4 regions of the Clostridium sp. CM036 genome follow, and region 1 is predicted to be linked to each of the others. Evidence: riboswitches for the same ligand, from Rfam matches in the RefSeq annotation. Region 1 holds a riboswitch; each other region holds the start of a gene.
The links. A riboswitch is a leader RNA that binds a small molecule or an ion and turns the genes downstream of it on or off. The one in region 1 is predicted to bind S-adenosylmethionine.

Region 1 (4,534 bases):
TCTTTAACATTAAGTCTAATATAGAATTCTGATTCATTTTCTTCTGATTTTTTCACTTCTTTAAAATCAGTCTTGTCACTTAGGTCTAATAAGTCATAAGGATTTACATTATTTCTTAATATGGATATTATATCACCTACAACTGCACTTCCAGTTGGAAAAGCTCCAGCGCCTTTTCCATATAGCATTAACTCTCCAACTGCATTTCCTTTTATCATAATAGCATTAAATGCATCGGCTACATTTGCCATTGGGTGGCTCGAAGGTATTAGGGTTGGATGTACTCTTAGCTCTAATTTGTTATTTACTTCTTTAGCTATTGCTAAAAGTTTTATTGAATAACCAAGTTTTTTAGCATATTCTATATCTATGTCACTAATACTTCTTATTCCTTCTCTATAAATACAATCATGATCTACCTTAGTTCCAAATGCTAGAGAAGACATTATTGCAAGCTTATATACAGCGTCAAAGCCATCAACATCAGAGGTTGGGTCTGCTTCAGCATAACCCTTTTCTTGCGCCTCCTTTAGTGCTTCATCAAAGCTAATCCCATCCATTGTCATTTTGCTTAATATGTAATTAGTTGTTCCATTTATAATTCCAATTATCTGCTCAATCCTATTGGCTGTAAGGCTCTCATTAATCTCGCGTATTATTGGAATTCCACCAGCCACACTTGCTTCATAATAAAACAATACGTTTTCTTTCTCCGCTGTTTTAAATAACTCTTCGCCCCAGTTCGCGATAACTAATTTATTAGCAGTTACAATATGTTTTTTAGATTTCATTGCGCGTATCATATACTCTTTAGATTTATCGCATCCACCAATAAGTTCAACCACAATTTTTATACTTTCATCATTTATAATATCATCAATGTTATCTGTTAATAGGCCATTAGGTGCTTTGATATCTCTTTTTTTATCTATATCTTTTACAAGTATTTTAGCAACTTCTATTTCATAATTTGAACGTTTCATTATTTCTTTTCTATTTTCGTGAAGTATTTTCCATACACCCGTCCCAACATTTCCAAAACCTAAAATCGCTATTTTTACCTTTTTCATAATAGTTTTCCTTTCTAAACTTTAAAGTTATTCCTCCGTCATCTAAGGTGATGGAGGAATATAGTTAGGAACAAGACCTTATTTTGAAACCAGCTGCCAAAGAATTATTGACTTTTTATTGAACTGATTTTTCTAGAGCTTGCGTCAAATCGTATATAATGTCATCGATACCCTCAACGCCAATTGAAAGTCTTATCAAATCTGAAGTAACTCCAGCAGATTTTTGCTCCTCTGCGTTAAGCTCTGCATGAGTTGTACTTGAGGGGTGAATTACTAGAGATTTTGCATCTGCAACATTTGCAAGCAGCGAAAATAATTCTACATTATTAATAAATTTTTTTCCAGCTTCAAGGCCACCTTTTATTCCAAAAGTGAATATTGATCCTGCTCCTTTTGGTAGGTATTTTTTAGCTAAATCTTTGTATCTGCTCCCGTCAAGTTCAGGATAATTTACCCATGAAACATTTGGATGCTTACTCAAAAATTCAACAACTTTCCTAGCGTTTGTTACATGTCTCTCAACTCTTAACGATAATGATTCCAAACCTTGAAGAAATAAAAATGCACTTTGAGGGCTAAGCGTCGCACCGGTGTTTCTTAAAAGTTGAACTCTAGCTTTTAAAGCAAATGCTGGAGCACCTAAATTAGCATATACTATTCCATTATAGCTTTTATCCGGAGTTGTAAAATCAGGGAATTTACCGCTAGCTGCCCAATCAAATTTACCAGCATCAACTATAATTCCACCAATAGTAGTTCCATGTCCTCCAATGAACTTTGTTGCTGAATGAATAATTACATCTGCACCATACTCAATTGGACGGCAAAGGAAGGGAGTTGCAAAGGTATTGTCAATAATAAGGGGTATTTTATTTTCATGAGCAATATCCGCTACTGCCTCTATATCTAGAACATTTATTTTTGGGTTTCCCATTGTTTCAGCATAAAGTGCTTTTGTTTTATTCGAGATAGCTTTTCTAAAATTTTCAGGATCATCTGGATCAACAAATGTTACGTTAATTCCAAGTTTTCTAAGAGTAACATTAAATAGTTCATAAGTACCACCATATAGAGTGCTTGCAGCTACTATTTCATCGCCTGAATTTGCTACATTAAGTATTGCATAGAATGTTGCAGCTATTCCTGAAGCTGTAGCAAGTCCTGCTACTCCGCCTTCGAGAGCGGCTACTCTTTTTTCAAAAACGTCTGTAGTTGGGTTCATTATTCTTGAATATATATTTCCTTCTTCTTTTAATTGAAATAAATTTGCTGCATGATCTGCATTTTTAAAAACAAAAGATGATGTTTGATAAATTGGGACTGCTCTCGAGCCTGTAGTAGGGTCTGGAACCTGCCCTGCATGTACCTGTAATGTTTCAAAACTTAATGTTCGCTCACTCATATTAATTTCTCCTTTTATAATTATTTTTCTAAAAAAAAGCTGCTCTCCTATAAGGAAAGCAGCATGATTAACTTTAATAAACAATAAAATTGTATCATAAAATTTGCTATCGTCCTTATCTTTCAGATTTTACAATCTGATGGAATTGACACCATTGCACTTCTTTTAAAAATGCTGGTTGTCGGGCATCATCGGGCCAGTCCCTCTGCCGCTCTGGATAAGTTATATTTAGTTGTTAGTATTTAGTACATTATTTATTTAGATTTTTGGGAAAGAAAAAAAGCTACTTTCCTATAAGGAAAGTAGCAATAGTTAACTTTAATAAACAATAAAATTGTATCATAAAATTTGCTAACATCCTTATCTTTCAGATTTTACAATCTGCAGGAATTGACACCACTACATTCGAATAAGAATGCTGGTTGTCGGGCTTCATCGGACCAGTTCCTCTGCCACTCTGGATAAGTTGTATTCAGTTATTAGTATTTAGTATATTACTCATAAAAACAATTGTCAATACTTTTTTAAAAGATAAAATTATTTTAATTATGCCCTTTTATAATACTATATGCTGCACTGAACATACCAAATAAAATGCCAACGATAGGGAATATAATCCAATTAATGTGCCATAGATTAAAAACTAATCCACTGACAAGGAAGATACAGATTGCTAATGGCCATACGATAGCAGCAACTGCACCAATAAGTTTATTATCTTCAGTTTTTTCTTTTGAAAAGTCACCAATCTGTAAAAGAATACTAAAACTCTGCTTAATATTTCCAAAATATATAAAGAGGAAAACGGCAATAGCAATCATCACAAGTAAAACAACTACTCCGTAGCTAGATGCATTGTCGCCAAAAGCAGATGATACAAAAAGTGCAACTGGTGATATGACACATATGCACACACCTGTTATTACAGATATCATATGGGTTGATGCAAAAGCATTATTTTTTTGATTTACAATTACTTTTACATGAAGAGGTAAATCAAAACCGCTTTTTAGATACTTGTATTTTTCTAGCTTCATACCGGAATAAATGAATAAAGCTACAGCAGGTACACACAGTAAGAATAGTGCAATAATGCCAAACATATCGCTGAAATCTTTTGAAATTCCTTTACAGATAATGCCACCATCTATGAGAGTGGTAATTAATATTAATATAGCCGTTGCTACAATACATAAAAAAACACCTATACCCATCAATAAGCCAGATTCTTTTTTTGTAGTCATAAAGTTATCGGCCTCTTCTTGTGTAATGGTTTTAAGTATCGCACCCTTTTTCATATGTTCGATGCCAAGTTCATCAATTAATTCGTCAATATTGCCAAATTCTGAAATTACAATACCAATGGCCTCATTTTCTGATTTTCCATCATTCTTATTCTCGTTATATTTTTCTTCCATATTCCATAATAAATCATTTTTTAATTTGACCGTCTGATTTGTTCTTGGTAGGACTTTAAACATATTATCTAAATAATTTTTTATAGTTTCCATTCTAATCCCTCTCCTTAATAAATTTATTAATAACTTCTTTTGTTAAGCTCCATTCTTCACATTTTTCTTTATAGTAGGTTAAACCTACGGGGGTGATTTTATAATATGTGCGTCTTTTACCAAAGGTTTCGTCTTTATAGAAAGATTCGATATATCCATTCTTCTCAAGACGGTTGAATGCTGAATAGAGTGTGGTCTCTTTCATAACATACTTCTCCTCTGATAATTTTCTGATGTTTTTTGATATTTCATACCCGTAGGATTCGCCATCTTGAAGCATAAAAAGAATAATCGTATCATTATATCCTCGAATTACATCGCTGCTTATCAAATTATATCCTCCTTTGCTTTTACTGCATCTGTAGTACTTTGTCTGTCGTAGTAATTCAAGGATAACACAATTACTACGACAGGTAAAGTATTTTCTGAAATTTGCATAGATGTAATATTACTGTAAGTTTTGAAGATGGTACCTTATAGATTATTATGATAAACTATATACAGTAATAATTAGATTGGAAGGAATGGTGAGTTATGGACATAATATTTTT
Region 2 (4,534 bases), 170 kb from region 1:
GCATTCTTTACATTAATGTTTTCTCCATTAAAACAATTAATTGAAGGTACTCCAGCTAAATTATGGCCTGGGAAAATGGCAGAAATGAAAAATGGAATGCCTCAAAGGGCTATGTGGATTCAAGCTACAATAGTTTGTGTTATTATTGCTCTTGTATCCTTTGGTGGAGAGAATATGTCAGGTTTCTTCGTTGTATTAGTAGCTATGACTAATGTAGCTATGACTCTTCCATACATGTTTATAGCTTTTGCTTTTGCACCATTTAAGAAAAACAAAGATATTATTAAGCCTTTTGAAATATTCAAAACTGAAAGAAGTGCACTAATATGGACAATAGTTGTTATGTTCACTGTTGGATTTGCAAACTTCTTCTCAATAATACAACCAGCACTGGAAGGAAAATTGAGCATAACACTTTGGAGTATAGGTGGCCCGATATTTTTTGCGGCTGTTGCCTGGTTTATGTATAGCCACTATGAAAAGAAATATTTAAATAAAAATATACCCTTTACAAATAAAAATTTTAAATAAGTCTATGCTGAATCAAAAAGATGATTTCTGTGTTGTGCACAGAAATCATTTTTTTGCTTTTCACATTATATTATATAATTTCCTCAATAAATAATTTTATTATTATTCCATTTACCTGATTTCATGTAGATTATACACATTACAAGTGATGCGAATGTTGCAAGAGGAGAAGCAAATCCAATTTCATATAGAGTCATACCTACTATTTTACTTAAAACAAAAGATAACGGTATACGAATGATAAATGTAGCAATTAAACTGTGAATCATTGGAAATAACGAATTACCACAACCACTAAAAAACGAGTTCATACAAAATACAAAGCATACCAAAATGCAATCGATGCTGTATGATTTAATATATAATGCAGCTGTTTCTATGACCGCTGTATCCCTAGAAAACAATGCTGTAAGCGATGTTGGATTCCATTGTGCATATGCATAACATATTATTCCTAATATTAATGAGCATCCCGTGCCTATATACAAACATTGTTTTGCTCTTTCCTTCTTTCCTGCCCCCATATTCTGAGCTGTCATCGCTGCAATTGCTGAAGCAAATGCAATCGTTGGAAGCATTGTAAATACAATTATTTTTTCGACAACACCTACAGATGCAGAAGCAGTAAGTCCCATTACATTAATAACTGCTGTAATTATTATAAAAGAAATATTAATTAAACCATCCTGTAATGCTATTGGTAATCCTAGCTTAAATACCTTCTTTGCTTTTCCTGCTTCAATCCTAATATGACTACGATGAAACTCAAAGTTAAAACCTATCTTTTTTATATACAGCACCCCAATTATGAAGCTTATAGCTTGAGCAGCTATAGTAGCAATTGCAGCTCCTGGCGCCCCCATATGGAACCCACCCACTAATATTAAATCTACCATAATATTAGTTACGCAAGCTACCGCAATAAAGAATAATGGTGCTTTTGAATTGCCTAGCCCTCGCAGAATACCACTCAACGCATTGTACCCTATAATAAATGGAATACCACAAGAACAGATAAAAATATATTCTTTTGTGTATTTAAATGCCTCTGTTGGCGTATTCATTAAATTTGTAATAGTACCTGTCATTACCACCATAATTACAGTCAACACAGCTGCTATTATACCAAATGTACAAATGATAGTTCCAACTGACTCTGCAATATCTTTATATTTTTTTGCACCCAAATAGTTGCCAATTAAAATAGTACCTCCAGTTGTTAATCCAAGGATAACGCTTGTGATTGTCTGCATAATCTGGCTTCCTGTTGCCACAGCAGAAACTTGCGCCGAATTATCAAACTGTCCAACAACCAACAAATCAGCTGCACCATAGAGTGCTTGCAACAAGCTTGCTAATAGAAACGGAAATGCAAATTTTAAAAGCGTTGGGATAACCTTACCCTCTGTTAAAGTATTCTCTTGTTTCATAATAACCTTTCCTTCTGTTAAAATGTTCTGTTGTGTCATAATATGTGCCTCCTAAAATAAAAAAATGCTGGATAAGGAAGTTGGCTTTATCCAACCATCTTATCCAGCATATAATTATCTATATACCCTCCGATGAACAGTAGCAATCGTAACACATATGTTCAATATTGTCAAAAATAAAACAAAGACATTTTTACCTATTGACAATTGCTTTTACGAGTAATATACTAAGCAATAACAACTGAATACAACTTATCCAGAGCGGCAGAGGGACTGGCCCGATGATGCCCGACAACCAGCATTCTTAAGTGGAGTGCAATGGTGTCAATTCCATCAGATTATAAAATCTGAAAGATAAGGACGATAGCAAATTTTATAATACAATTTTATTGTTTATTAAAGTTAATCACGCTGCTTTCCTTATAGGAAAGCAGCTTTTTTTTATAAGATGCCTAATTACAAGGAGGATGCAAATGCCAATAAAAATACCTGACAATCTTCCAGCGTTTAAAACTTTAAATAAAGAGAACATTTTTACTATTACAGAAGACTGCGCATTTCACCAAGATATTCGGCCTTTAAAAATTGTGATTTTAAACCTTATGCCAACAAAAATCGATACTGAAACACAAATTTTAAGACTTCTTGGGAACTCTCCACTACAGATTGATATAGTTCTTCTTCACCCTGCAAGCCATGCATGTAAAAATATATCGCAGGAACATTTAATTAAATTTTATAACACTTTTGAAGAAATAAAGAATTCTAGATTTGATGGAATGATAATAACTGGAGCGCCAATTGAAAGTATTCCCTTTGAAGAAGTGGATTACTGGGAGGAGCTTAAAAAAATTATGGAATGGAGTGTTCACAATGTATACTCTACCTTGCATATTTGTTGGGGTGCTCAAGCAGGGCTTCATTATCATTACGGAGTGCAAAAACATAAACTTGATAGTAAAGTATTTGGAGTGTTTAAACATAAAATAACAAAGCAAAACGTTAAACTTTTGAGTGGATTTGATGATGAATTTTATGTTCCACATTCAAGACATACTGAAATAAGAAAAGTTGATATTGATAAAATAGATGAGCTTGAAATTTTATCAGAATCTGAGGAATCAGGCATTTACATTGTATCAGCAAAAAAGGGAAGACAAATTTTTATAACCGGGCATTCAGAGTATGATCCATTAACATTAAAAAATGAATATGACAGGGATATAGCAAACGGCTTAAATATAAATGTCCCCAAAAATTATTATCCAAAAGACGATCCATTAAAAATACCTATCGTAAAATGGAGAGGTCACTCAAGTTTGCTTTTTTTAAACTGGTTAAATTATTATGTTTATCAGGAGACACCTTACAATTTGGTGTACCTAGAATAATACATATAAAAGTTGGGCCCCTAGTAACTTAGGGACCCAACTCTAAATATTGAACTTTATTAAAATTTAATCTGTATTAGAAATACGTTTCTTAAATTCTTCCATGTCATGGAATGAACTTATATATACCCTATGTAAGGAAAGTATACCATCCTCTTTGGAAGACCATCTGCCGTCAGTACTAAAAGCCATTGTATACCCTGCTTCTCGTACAGCCTCAATTGAAGTTTTGCTGTATCCACCATAAGGGTAGGAAAAGAATTTTATTTGTTTATTTAATATTTTTTCCAAATCTTTTTTAGATTTAACTAAAGTTTCTAGTTGCTTATCCTTAGGCATCTCTTTTAAATTTTCATGCTTTACGGTATGACTCCCTATTTCCACTCCATATTTTTCCATTTCCACAAGCTGTTTCGAAGTCATATAGTTAGGACTTTTATCAATACTACCAGTAATAACAAAAATTGTTGCTTTAAAATTATACTTTTTCAAAACAGGGAACATATCCGTATAATTATCTTCATAACCATCATCAAAAGTAAGAACTATGGATTTTTCAGGTATTGGTATATCCTTAATAAGATATTCATATAAATTTGTAAGTGTAATAGTATAATAACCATTATCTTTTAAATATTTTAGTTGCTCCTCAAATCTTTTAACAGGAAGACGAATAGGATTATCTTTTTCGTAGTCAATTGAATGGTACATTAAAACTGGAACACTCTTTCCTGAAGCCTTCATAACAGCAGTCTTGTCAAAAGCGGGTATCGAAGAGGTTTGAGCGGGTTCAGCCGGTTTAACGGGTTCAACTGCAGTTGCTGGTTTAACTGGGGCAGTTTTTTTTATTGTAGCAGTCTTCGATCTTGAACACCCCGAAAGAGACATTAAAATAACGAGTGTAAATATTAAAATTATTTTTTTTCTCATAATAACCTCCTTGTATGTATTTTTTCGGAAACACATATTATTTTTTAATCTTCATCATCTAATACAAAACCCCTTAATAATAAATTCCCTGAGTATTTTGTAACCCTAATGCTAAATTGATCACCTTACATTTATTAACTTTATACCATCCAGATTATAAAATCAATCTTTTCCGGTATTTTCTTTATTTTATTATTTTCTTTTAATTCATAAATATCTAAAACAGGTTGTAAAATATAATATACTTCTATA
Region 3 (4,534 bases), 160 kb from region 1:
TTCTTGTGCTTGCCTAAAAATCTCCTTAAGCTTAACTACTTTAACACATTTACTGTCAATAATATCTCTTAGTACATTACCCGGTCCGACAGATGGCAATTGGTCAACATCACCAACAATTATAAGTCGAGTTCCTACGCTGATAGCTTTTAATAAACTATTCATAAGCATTATGTCTATCATAGATGCTTCATCAATAATTAGCACATCACAATCTAAAGGCGATTCCTCACTTCTAGAGAACTGCGACCCATCATCTCTGCCTACTCCAAGTTCTAATAACCTATGTATGGTTTTGGCTTCGCGACCAGTAGCCTCTGTCATTCTTTTGGCAGCCCTTCCGGTGGGCGCAGCCATATAAACTTTCATTCCTGCTTCTTCAAATACCTCTATAATGCAATTAATTATAGTAGTTTTGCCAGTACCTGGACCTCCCGTTATTATTTCAATACTATTTTCTGCAGCACCACAAATAGCAGTCTTTTGAGACGTTGCAAATTTTATGTTTTTTTCTTCTTCGAAGTCATTAATCTTTTCTTCTATGTCTATTTCTAATTCGTCATACTTTTCTATAGATAAGGTTATAATTTTTTTAGTAATAGCTAATTCACAGTAATAGAACGGCATAGTGAAAACACAGTCTTCTTCATCAATATTTTCGACTTTCAATTTTCCCTGCAATACATTATCATAAACATTTTTTTCAATTTCTTCAGCCGTAACCCCAAGAATATTTTTAGATTCTTGGTATAATTTGTTTAACGGCATATAAGTATTTCCCATAGCGCAAAATTCATTTACCACATAATTAATTCCACTTTGTATTCTGAAAGGCGACTCTTTGTCAATGCCTAAACTTTGTGCTATCTTATCTGCAATTTTAAATCCTACTCCAGAAATGGTTTCAGTTAACACATAAGGATTATCCTGTACTACCTTTATAGAGTCTCCTCCATATTTTTTATAAATTTTCACACATTGGTTAGGTGTTACTCCATATGTTTGAAGAAATATCATTATATTTTTAACTTCTCGTTGCTTAGAATATGATTCAAAAATTAATTGAATCTTTTTTTGTCCTACACCATCAATCTCTTTTAATCTTTCAATTTCATTATCTAATATATTCATGGTGTTTTCACCAAAGTGCTGTACAATTTTTTTAGCAGTTATTGGTCCAATTCCTTGAATAACTCCTGAAGCTAAATATTTTTCTATACCTTCAAGTGAACTAGGTATTATTTCCTCACATTGTATTATTCTAAATTGCTTGCCAAATTGAGGATGAGTAACCCACTCCCCCGTTAATTTCAGGTTCTGCCCTTCACTTATATATGGCACAATGCCTACCACAGTTATCTGCTTTTTATTATCATTCAAATGAGCAATTATATATCCATTTTCTTCATTATGAAATACTACATCTTCGATTATCCCTTGTATTTCCGGCATAAAATCTCTCCTATTTATAAATTCATATAATAACATTAATAATAATATTATTAGCAATAATATTATTATTAATGTTATTATATCATATGTATTTTACATCTCTTATGTTCAGTATACCCCTATCTTAGGTTTTATCAAAATACTACTTAATAATCACATGCACTAAAAAGGGATAACAATTAATAATTGTTATCCCTTTTTTTATATTATACGTACTTTTTTATTTCATCAACCTTGTTTAGTTTTTCCCATGAAAGATCTAAATCAATTCTTCCAAAATGTCCATAGGCAGCTACTTGTTTATAAACAGGTCTTCTTAGTTCTAATTCTCTTATAATTACAGCTGGCCTTAAATCAAATACTTTTTCAACTATTTGAACTATTTTATCATCGTCAATTTTTCCTGTTCCGAAAGTTTCGACCTCTATAGATACCGGTTTAGCTACACCTATAGCATAAGCTAACTGAATTTCCAATTTATCTGAAACTCCTGCAGCAACTAAATTTTTAGCAACCCATCTTGCAGCATATGCAGCGGATCTATCAACTTTTGTTGCATCCTTTCCTGAGAATGCTCCACCTCCATGTCTTCCATATCCACCATAAGTATCTACTATTATTTTTCTTCCTGTTAAACCAGAGTCTCCTTGCGGTCCTCCAATTACAAATCTGCCTGTAGGATTTATATAATATTTAGTATTTTCATCTAATAATCCACTTGGAACTACAGGTTTTATTACATGCTCTTTTAAATCATTTTCAATTTGATCATGAGTTGCTTCTTCTGCATGTTGAGTTGAAATAACAATAGTATCTATTCTTACTGGCTTATTATCTTCATACTCTACAGTAACTTGAGTCTTTCCGTCCGGTCTTAAGTAATCTAATGTGCCATTTTTTCTTACTTCGCTTAACTTTCTTGCTAATCTGTGAGCCATAGCAATTGGTAGTGGCATGTATTCTGGTGTCTCATTAGTTGCAAATCCAAACATCATGCCTTGATCACCAGCACCTATTGCGTCAACCTTATCAATCTCGCCTGCTTTAGATTCTAATGCCTCATCTACTCCCATAGCTATATCTGTTGATTGTTCATTAATAGACGTAAGTACAGCGCATGTGCTAGCATCAAACCCGTATTTTGCTCTAGTATATCCTATGCCTTCAATGGTATTCCTAACAACCTTAGGAACATCTACATAACAACTAGTTGTTATCTCTCCCATTACTAAAACCATTCCTGTAGTAACCGCTGTTTCACAAGCAACCCTAGCATAAGGATCTTGCTCTAAAATAGCATCAAGTACAGCATCTGAAATTTGGTCACAAATTTTGTCTGGATGTCCTTCTGTAACGGATTCTGATGTAAATAATCTTTTCATTATAATTCTCCCTTCTATTCTCTAAAATTTCCCTATAAAAAAATAAAACCTCTTCCAAATATAAGAAGAGGTGATTTAATCATCTCCCTTATCTTGCAGATTATAACTGCAGGAATTGGCACCATGGTGCATTGCACCGGTTGCCGGGTTTCATAGGGCCTTTTTCCCTCCACCTCTCTTGATAAGAGTTATCAATTATTAACTTTTAATTATAATACCATATGCATTCTATGGTGTCAACAGAATCTAAACCCTGTAAAAAATAAAAAAAGACATCTATAGATGTCTTTTGGTGGAGGAGGACGGATTCGAACCATCGAAACATTACGTAACAGATTTACAGTCTGCCCCCTTTGGCCACTCGGGAACTCCTCCATATGTGGAGCTGGCAATAGGAATTGAACCTACAACCTGCTGATTACAAGTCAGCTGCTCTACCGTTGAGCCATGCCAGCATGCATTTTATTCTATTTTAAAAAGATTATTATGGTGGGAACAACAGGGTTCGAACCTGTGACCCTCTGCTTGTAAGGCAGATGCTCTCCCAGCTGAGCTATGCTCCCATAATTTATTGTAAACCATAATTTATTGTAAACCATTATAAATGGTGGAGGAGGACGGATTCGAACCATCGAAACATTACGTAACAGATTTACAGTCTGCCCCCTTTGGCCACTCGGGAACTCCTCCACTTATGGAGCTGGCAATAGGAATTGAACCTACAACCTGCTGATTACAAGTCAGCTGCTCTACCGTTGAGCCATGCCAGCATATTATGTTTTATCATTTTGCCGTTTTACCGTTTTACCGTGTCGACAAGAATTATTATACAACTTTAATTAATTAATTTCAAGTCTATTATCCTTTAATAAACGACTTCTTCTCTCCATAACTATACTATTCGCATATTTGCTTAATATTAAGCATTGATACAACTTACTATTTGCACAAATAATTTATTATATTTTTTATTTGGTTTTCCTTCATATAGTTAATATACTTATATATCATTTTTTAATTAATCATTTTTTTATTCTTTATTATAATAATACACGGGATTTATTCATATAAATTATTCATAGGAAACTAATAATTTTTCCCCAGCGCAATACAAGGAGGTATATTTCTTGAGTAAAGCTAAAACCCATTATAAAGATCCTTTAGCATACTATACACTTTCTAATTTTCTAAAAGACTATATTGACAAAAATACTTTAGTTGTTTGCATAGGTACCGATAGATGTATAGGCGATTGTCTAGGTCCTTTAGTTGGTACACTTTTAAAAAATAGTTCCTTTCCATTACCTGTATATGGCACTATAGATAATCCAATTCATGCCTTAAACATAGATAGTAAATTATCTAAAATAAATGCATTGCACCCAAATTGTACTATAATAGGTGTAGATGCTTGTTTAGGAGACATTTCAAATATTGGAGAACTCCAAGCTAGAAATTATCCAATTCATCCTGGCAAAGGTGTAGGGAAAACCCTTCCTAAGGTAGGCACTCTTTCATTAATAGGTATAGTAGATTCAAGTGATGATAGTGAATTATTTACAAATAGAAACATAAGATTGAGCTTGGTAATGGATATTGCTAATGTTTTAAGCAGATCCCTCTTGCATTCATACTATTTGCACTCCCTTACCAATGAAGAAAATAATTTGAGCCCTGTTTAACATGCTTTAATTAGTTTT
Region 4 (4,534 bases), 820 kb from region 1:
GTCGGATTTAAATTGGCTTCTATTGCAAAATTTGAGTTTATAACTGCTGCATCCACATCTTTTAAAATCCTTGGAAGCTGAGGAGCGTCTAATTCAGTTATTTTAAAATTCTTTTTATTTTCAGTAATATCAAGTTTAGAAATAAGATCTCCACTTTTTAGTTTTAATAGCCCTTCCTTCTCAAGCACTCTAAGTGCTCTTGCTCCATTTGTAGGATCACTTGGAATGGCTATTTTAGCTCCATCTTTTAAATCACTTAGCTTTTTATATTTATTAGAGTACACACCCATAGGTTCAAGATGAACCTTTACAGTATAGTCTAGGTCCACTCCCTTTTCCTTACTAAAGGATTGCAAATAAGGAATATGTTGAAAGAAATTAGCATCTAATTGTCCCTCGGCTAGTGCAGTGTTTGGTGTTACATAGTCAGTAAATTCTACTATTTCGAGAGTATATCCCTCTTTTGCGAGAATCGGCTTTATAGCCTCTAATATTTCTTTATGAGGCACTGGTGACGCACCTACTTTAATGATTTTTTTCTCAGTTACATCCGCCTCTTTTTTTGCTCCACATCCACTCAGTGTAAAAATCACAACTATTGTTAATAATATGCTTAATATTTTTTTCATTTTTAATTTCCTCCTCTTATTTTTCTTTTAATATTTTTATAATTCAAAACTTATTTAATCATTTTTCTGTACAATATATTTCCTAAGGCTTGAATTACTTGCACAACTGCAATTAATATAATTACAGTGTATATCATGATATCTGACTTAAATCTATAGTAACCATATTTTACGGCTACATCTCCAAGTCCCCCTCCACCAATTGTCCCAGCCATAGCTGAGTAACCTATAATGTTTATTATTGTTAACGTAACTCCAAGAACTATAGACGGCATTGCCTCTTTTAACATAACCTTAAATATAATTTGATAGGTTTTTGCACCAAATGACTTAGCTGCTTCAACAATTCCATAATCCACTTCTAAAAGTGCAGATTCTATTATTCTTGCAGCAAAAGGTGCTGCACCAAGCGTTAGAGGAACTATAGCTGCATTAGTACCTATTGTTGTTCCAACTATAAGCTTAGTTAAAGGGAATATAGATATCATTAGTATAATAAACGGAAAAGACCTAAGTACATTTATTACTAAATTTAAGATTTTATAGATTAAAGTGTTTGGCCTTAGGCCAATAGGTCCAGTTATAATTAATCCTACTGCTGAAATAAACCCTAAAATAACTGTAAAAATCGTGGATAATGTTACCATATATATAGTTTCTTTTAGTGCAGGTAATAAAATATCTTTAAATAGCATTTATACTCTCTCCCTTGTGCTTCTCAAGCTGCACAGAATAATTAATGAGCTCCCACTCTATAGATTTTTCATCTAAATAATTTAATATCTTCTTCTTATTCTCTTTACTTGCATTTATTATGAGACTTCCCATTACGTTATCCCTAAATTTTTCAAGCCTGCCCCATACTATTGAAAAATCAATATTTAACTCCCTGGCAATTGATGTTATAAGGCAACTCTGGGTAATTTCCTTTGTAAAAAATATTTTAATGTTATATCCCGTGCTAGGCAGTAATTCTTCCTCTCCCATAAGTGTTTGCATTTCCTTTGTTGGCCTAATAAATAGTTCATCGGTAATGCCATGGCTTTTAATTTCCCCTCCTTCTAAAAGAATAAATTTATTACAAATTTCTTTTACCACTTCCATCTGATGGGTAACTACAATAATTGTTATATTAAATTTGTTATTGATAGCCCTTAAAAGCTCTAATATAGATTTTGTAGTTTTAGGATCTAGTGCAGAGGTAGCTTCATCACAAAGTAATATTTTCGGATTAAGTGAAAGCGCTCTTGCAATTCCAACTCTTTGCTTCTGCCCTCCGCTAAGTTGTTTTACATTGGTGTTTGCTTTATCCTTAAGTCCTACTAACTCTATTAAGCTATCTACTCTTTTTTTAATAAAATTTTTATCGTTTCCCCATATTTCTAGTGGAAATGCTATGTTTTCAAAAACATTTTTACTGTTAATAAGATTAAAACTTTGAAATATTATGCCTACATTTTTCCTAAACTCGCGAAGTTCTTTCAAACTTAGCTGTTTCACCCCTTTTTCCATTATATTAATGGTACCTGTATCATAGGTTTCAAGCCCATTAAAGCATCTAAGTAAAGTGGATTTACCAGCTCCACTGTGACCAATAACACCATAAATATCACCCTCCTCCACTGTAAATGAAACATCATTTAACACTTTAACCCCTGAAAAACTTTTACTTACACCTCGAACTTTAATCATGATATCCCTTCTCCTTTTCATTTCTTATAATTCATCTTTACCTTTTGATCCTTTCTTTAAACATCACTCTAAAAAAATAGAGCCCAAGAATAAACTTGGGCACTACTTCCAAACTTATTCTTATCTTGCAGCAATGCTGCAGGAATTAACACCATGTATCATAATATGATACTGGTTGTCGGGGTTCATAGGGCCAGTCCCTCCACCTCTCTTGATAAGACACTATTAAATTTTATTTACATCTATTCAAAAAAACAAAAACCTCTTTCATCATTATATAATGATGAAAGAGGTATAAAATTACAAAGACACCTCTCTCATCTTCCGCTAATTTACAATGAAATTAACGCAGGATTTAGCACCTATTCAGACAATAACGTCTGATGGTTGCCGAGATGTCATCGGGCCAGTCCCTCTATCTCTCTTGATGAGAATTAACTTATTTATTAAATCAGATTTATAATATCACTATATGAATGCTATGTAAAGAAGTTTTTATATACACCTTCTCCAAACATCATACAACTGTCTAATGATGTTTCATCATAATATATATTTTGTTCATACTTTATATATAACATAAATATTCATGTTACATTATTTATGTTATAATATATTGTAATAATTATATTGTTCTAGGAGGATACATTGTATGGCTAATGTTTGAAATGCCAATAAGAAATAATTAACATCAATAGAAATCACATCATATAACTTAGTGTTATTGACAAAATTGTAAAATAATTGTATTATACACACATAAACTAAGCACTTTTTTAATAGTATAAGAGAGACCCATAAGGTCTCTTTTATGTGACCTAGTATTAGAATTCAGTAATAACAATTGAATATAGGACTAAAAACAGGAAATACTTATGGCGACCAAGTAAGCCCCCCCTTTACAGTATGTATGAAGCGTGGTCATTCAGGGCTAACCCTGGACATTTTTTGTATAATAAAAAAAGGAGGAGATATTAATGGATGATAATAAAAATGTAGAACCCATAAAAACAGCACCGGTTAAAAAGAAACTTTGGAAAAAAATCGTTAAAGGTTTATTGATATTTTCTGCAATAATTTTCGTATCGGCTACGATAACTTTAGGATATGGTTATATTAAATATGGGCCTAAAATAGAGGCAACTATAAAAGATGCTAACAATATAGCACAAACCATAAACGAAACCTCCTTTAATACCCGAAAACCGACACAATTTTTTGATACTAATGGTAAACTATTAAAAGAATTTAAGACCAATACATATTATTACACAAAAGAAGCAGACTTAAATCCCTATGTAGGTAAAGCTGTCACTTCAATAGAAGACCAAAGATTTTATAAACATGGTGGTATAGATTATAAAGGTATAAGGAGAGCTGTCTGGGTATATATAAAATCCAAGGGAGCTATCGTACAAGGTGGTTCAACAATAACGCAACAACTTGCAAGAAATGTATTCCTTACATTTGACGTAACCTTGTCGAGAAAATTGGAAGAGTCTGTTATAGCAAATAAATTAGAAGAAAGATATTCAAAAGATCAAATATTAGAGTTTTATGTAAATAATATAAACTTCGGCAATGGATGCTATAGTATTGAAAGTGCTTCACAATTTTACTTTCAAAAGAATAATAAGGATTTAGATTTATCTCAAATAGCTATGCTTGTTTCAATACCTAATAATCCATCTGTTTATAACCCCGTGACTCAGCTGGACAATGTTATAAAGAGGAGAGACTTAGTCTTAGATAAAATGCTAAGCTTAGAACAAATTTCACAAAATGATTTTGATACAGCAAAAGCAGAAGTTATTAAATTAAATATTAAACCTCGTACAGCACCTGAACCTATGAGCTATGATATTCAATATGCTGTTCACAATGCAACCTTAAAGTTAATGGAGCAAAATGGTTTCGTTTCTAAATATTCTTTTAGTAATGATAATGATAGAAACACTTATTTCACTAAGTATAATGATGAATATGAGTCTAAAGAAAAACAACTTCTTAGTGGAGGATATAGAATAGATACATCTATTGATACTGCAAAACAAGAAAAATTACAAAGTGTAGTAGATAGTCATTTGGCTCAATATACAAGCACCAATAACAAAACAGATTTATATGAAAAGCAAGGTGCAAGCGTTACTATAGATAATAATACTGGAGAAGTAGTAGCTATAGTTGGAGGTAGAAGCCAAGATGGTAACACC

Region 2: linked by a shared signal. The riboswitch ahead of metA (homoserine O-acetyltransferase MetA) and the one ahead of ACWJKE_RS10700 (O-acetylhomoserine aminocarboxypropyltransferase/cysteine synthase family protein) in region 1 are both predicted to bind S-adenosylmethionine.
Region 3: linked by a shared signal. The riboswitch ahead of metK (methionine adenosyltransferase) and the one ahead of ACWJKE_RS10700 (O-acetylhomoserine aminocarboxypropyltransferase/cysteine synthase family protein) in region 1 are both predicted to bind S-adenosylmethionine.
Region 4: linked by a shared signal. The riboswitch ahead of ACWJKE_RS14655 (methionine ABC transporter ATP-binding protein) and the one ahead of ACWJKE_RS10700 (O-acetylhomoserine aminocarboxypropyltransferase/cysteine synthase family protein) in region 1 are both predicted to bind S-adenosylmethionine.

Annotation. Positions count from the first base shown of each region.
Region 1 covers NZ_CM143652.1:2,262,951-2,267,484, reverse strand. Annotated here, with positions in the region: gene ACWJKE_RS10705 (homoserine dehydrogenase) at 1-1,070, opposite strand, end outside; gene ACWJKE_RS10700 (O-acetylhomoserine aminocarboxypropyltransferase/cysteine synthase family protein) at 1,186-2,472, opposite strand; SAM riboswitch class I at 2,585-2,696, opposite strand; SAM riboswitch class I at 2,830-2,940, opposite strand; gene ACWJKE_RS10695 (permease prefix domain 1-containing protein) at 3,015-3,983, opposite strand; gene ACWJKE_RS10690 (PadR family transcriptional regulator) at 3,985-4,314, opposite strand; gene ACWJKE_RS10685 (undecaprenyl-diphosphate phosphatase) at 4,518-4,534, shown strand, end outside.
Region 2 covers NZ_CM143652.1:2,097,906-2,102,439, forward strand. Annotated here, with positions in the region: gene yjeM (glutamate/gamma-aminobutyrate family transporter YjeM) at 1-531, shown strand, start outside; gene ACWJKE_RS09805 (MATE family efflux transporter) at 615-2,000, opposite strand; SAM riboswitch class I at 2,211-2,322, shown strand; gene metA (homoserine O-acetyltransferase MetA) at 2,435-3,352, shown strand; gene ACWJKE_RS09815 (polysaccharide deacetylase family protein) at 3,419-4,282, opposite strand.
Region 3 covers NZ_CM143652.1:2,423,075-2,427,608, forward strand. Annotated here, with positions in the region: gene recD2 (SF1B family DNA helicase RecD2) at 1-1,452, opposite strand, end outside; gene metK (methionine adenosyltransferase) at 1,659-2,834, opposite strand; SAM riboswitch class I at 2,920-3,022, opposite strand; tRNA gene ACWJKE_RS11395 (tRNA-Tyr) at 3,125-3,209, opposite strand; tRNA gene ACWJKE_RS11400 (tRNA-Thr) at 3,215-3,289, opposite strand; tRNA gene ACWJKE_RS11405 (tRNA-Val) at 3,322-3,397, opposite strand; tRNA gene ACWJKE_RS11410 (tRNA-Tyr) at 3,440-3,524, opposite strand; tRNA gene ACWJKE_RS11415 (tRNA-Thr) at 3,530-3,604, opposite strand; gene yyaC (spore protease YyaC) at 3,962-4,516, shown strand.
Region 4 covers NZ_CM143652.1:3,085,415-3,089,948, reverse strand. Annotated here, with positions in the region: gene ACWJKE_RS14665 (MetQ/NlpA family ABC transporter substrate-binding protein) at 1-629, opposite strand, end outside; gene ACWJKE_RS14660 (methionine ABC transporter permease) at 680-1,324, opposite strand; gene ACWJKE_RS14655 (methionine ABC transporter ATP-binding protein) at 1,314-2,321, opposite strand; SAM riboswitch class I at 2,439-2,542, opposite strand; SAM riboswitch class I at 2,636-2,755, opposite strand; gene ACWJKE_RS14650 (transglycosylase domain-containing protein) at 3,299-4,534, shown strand, end outside.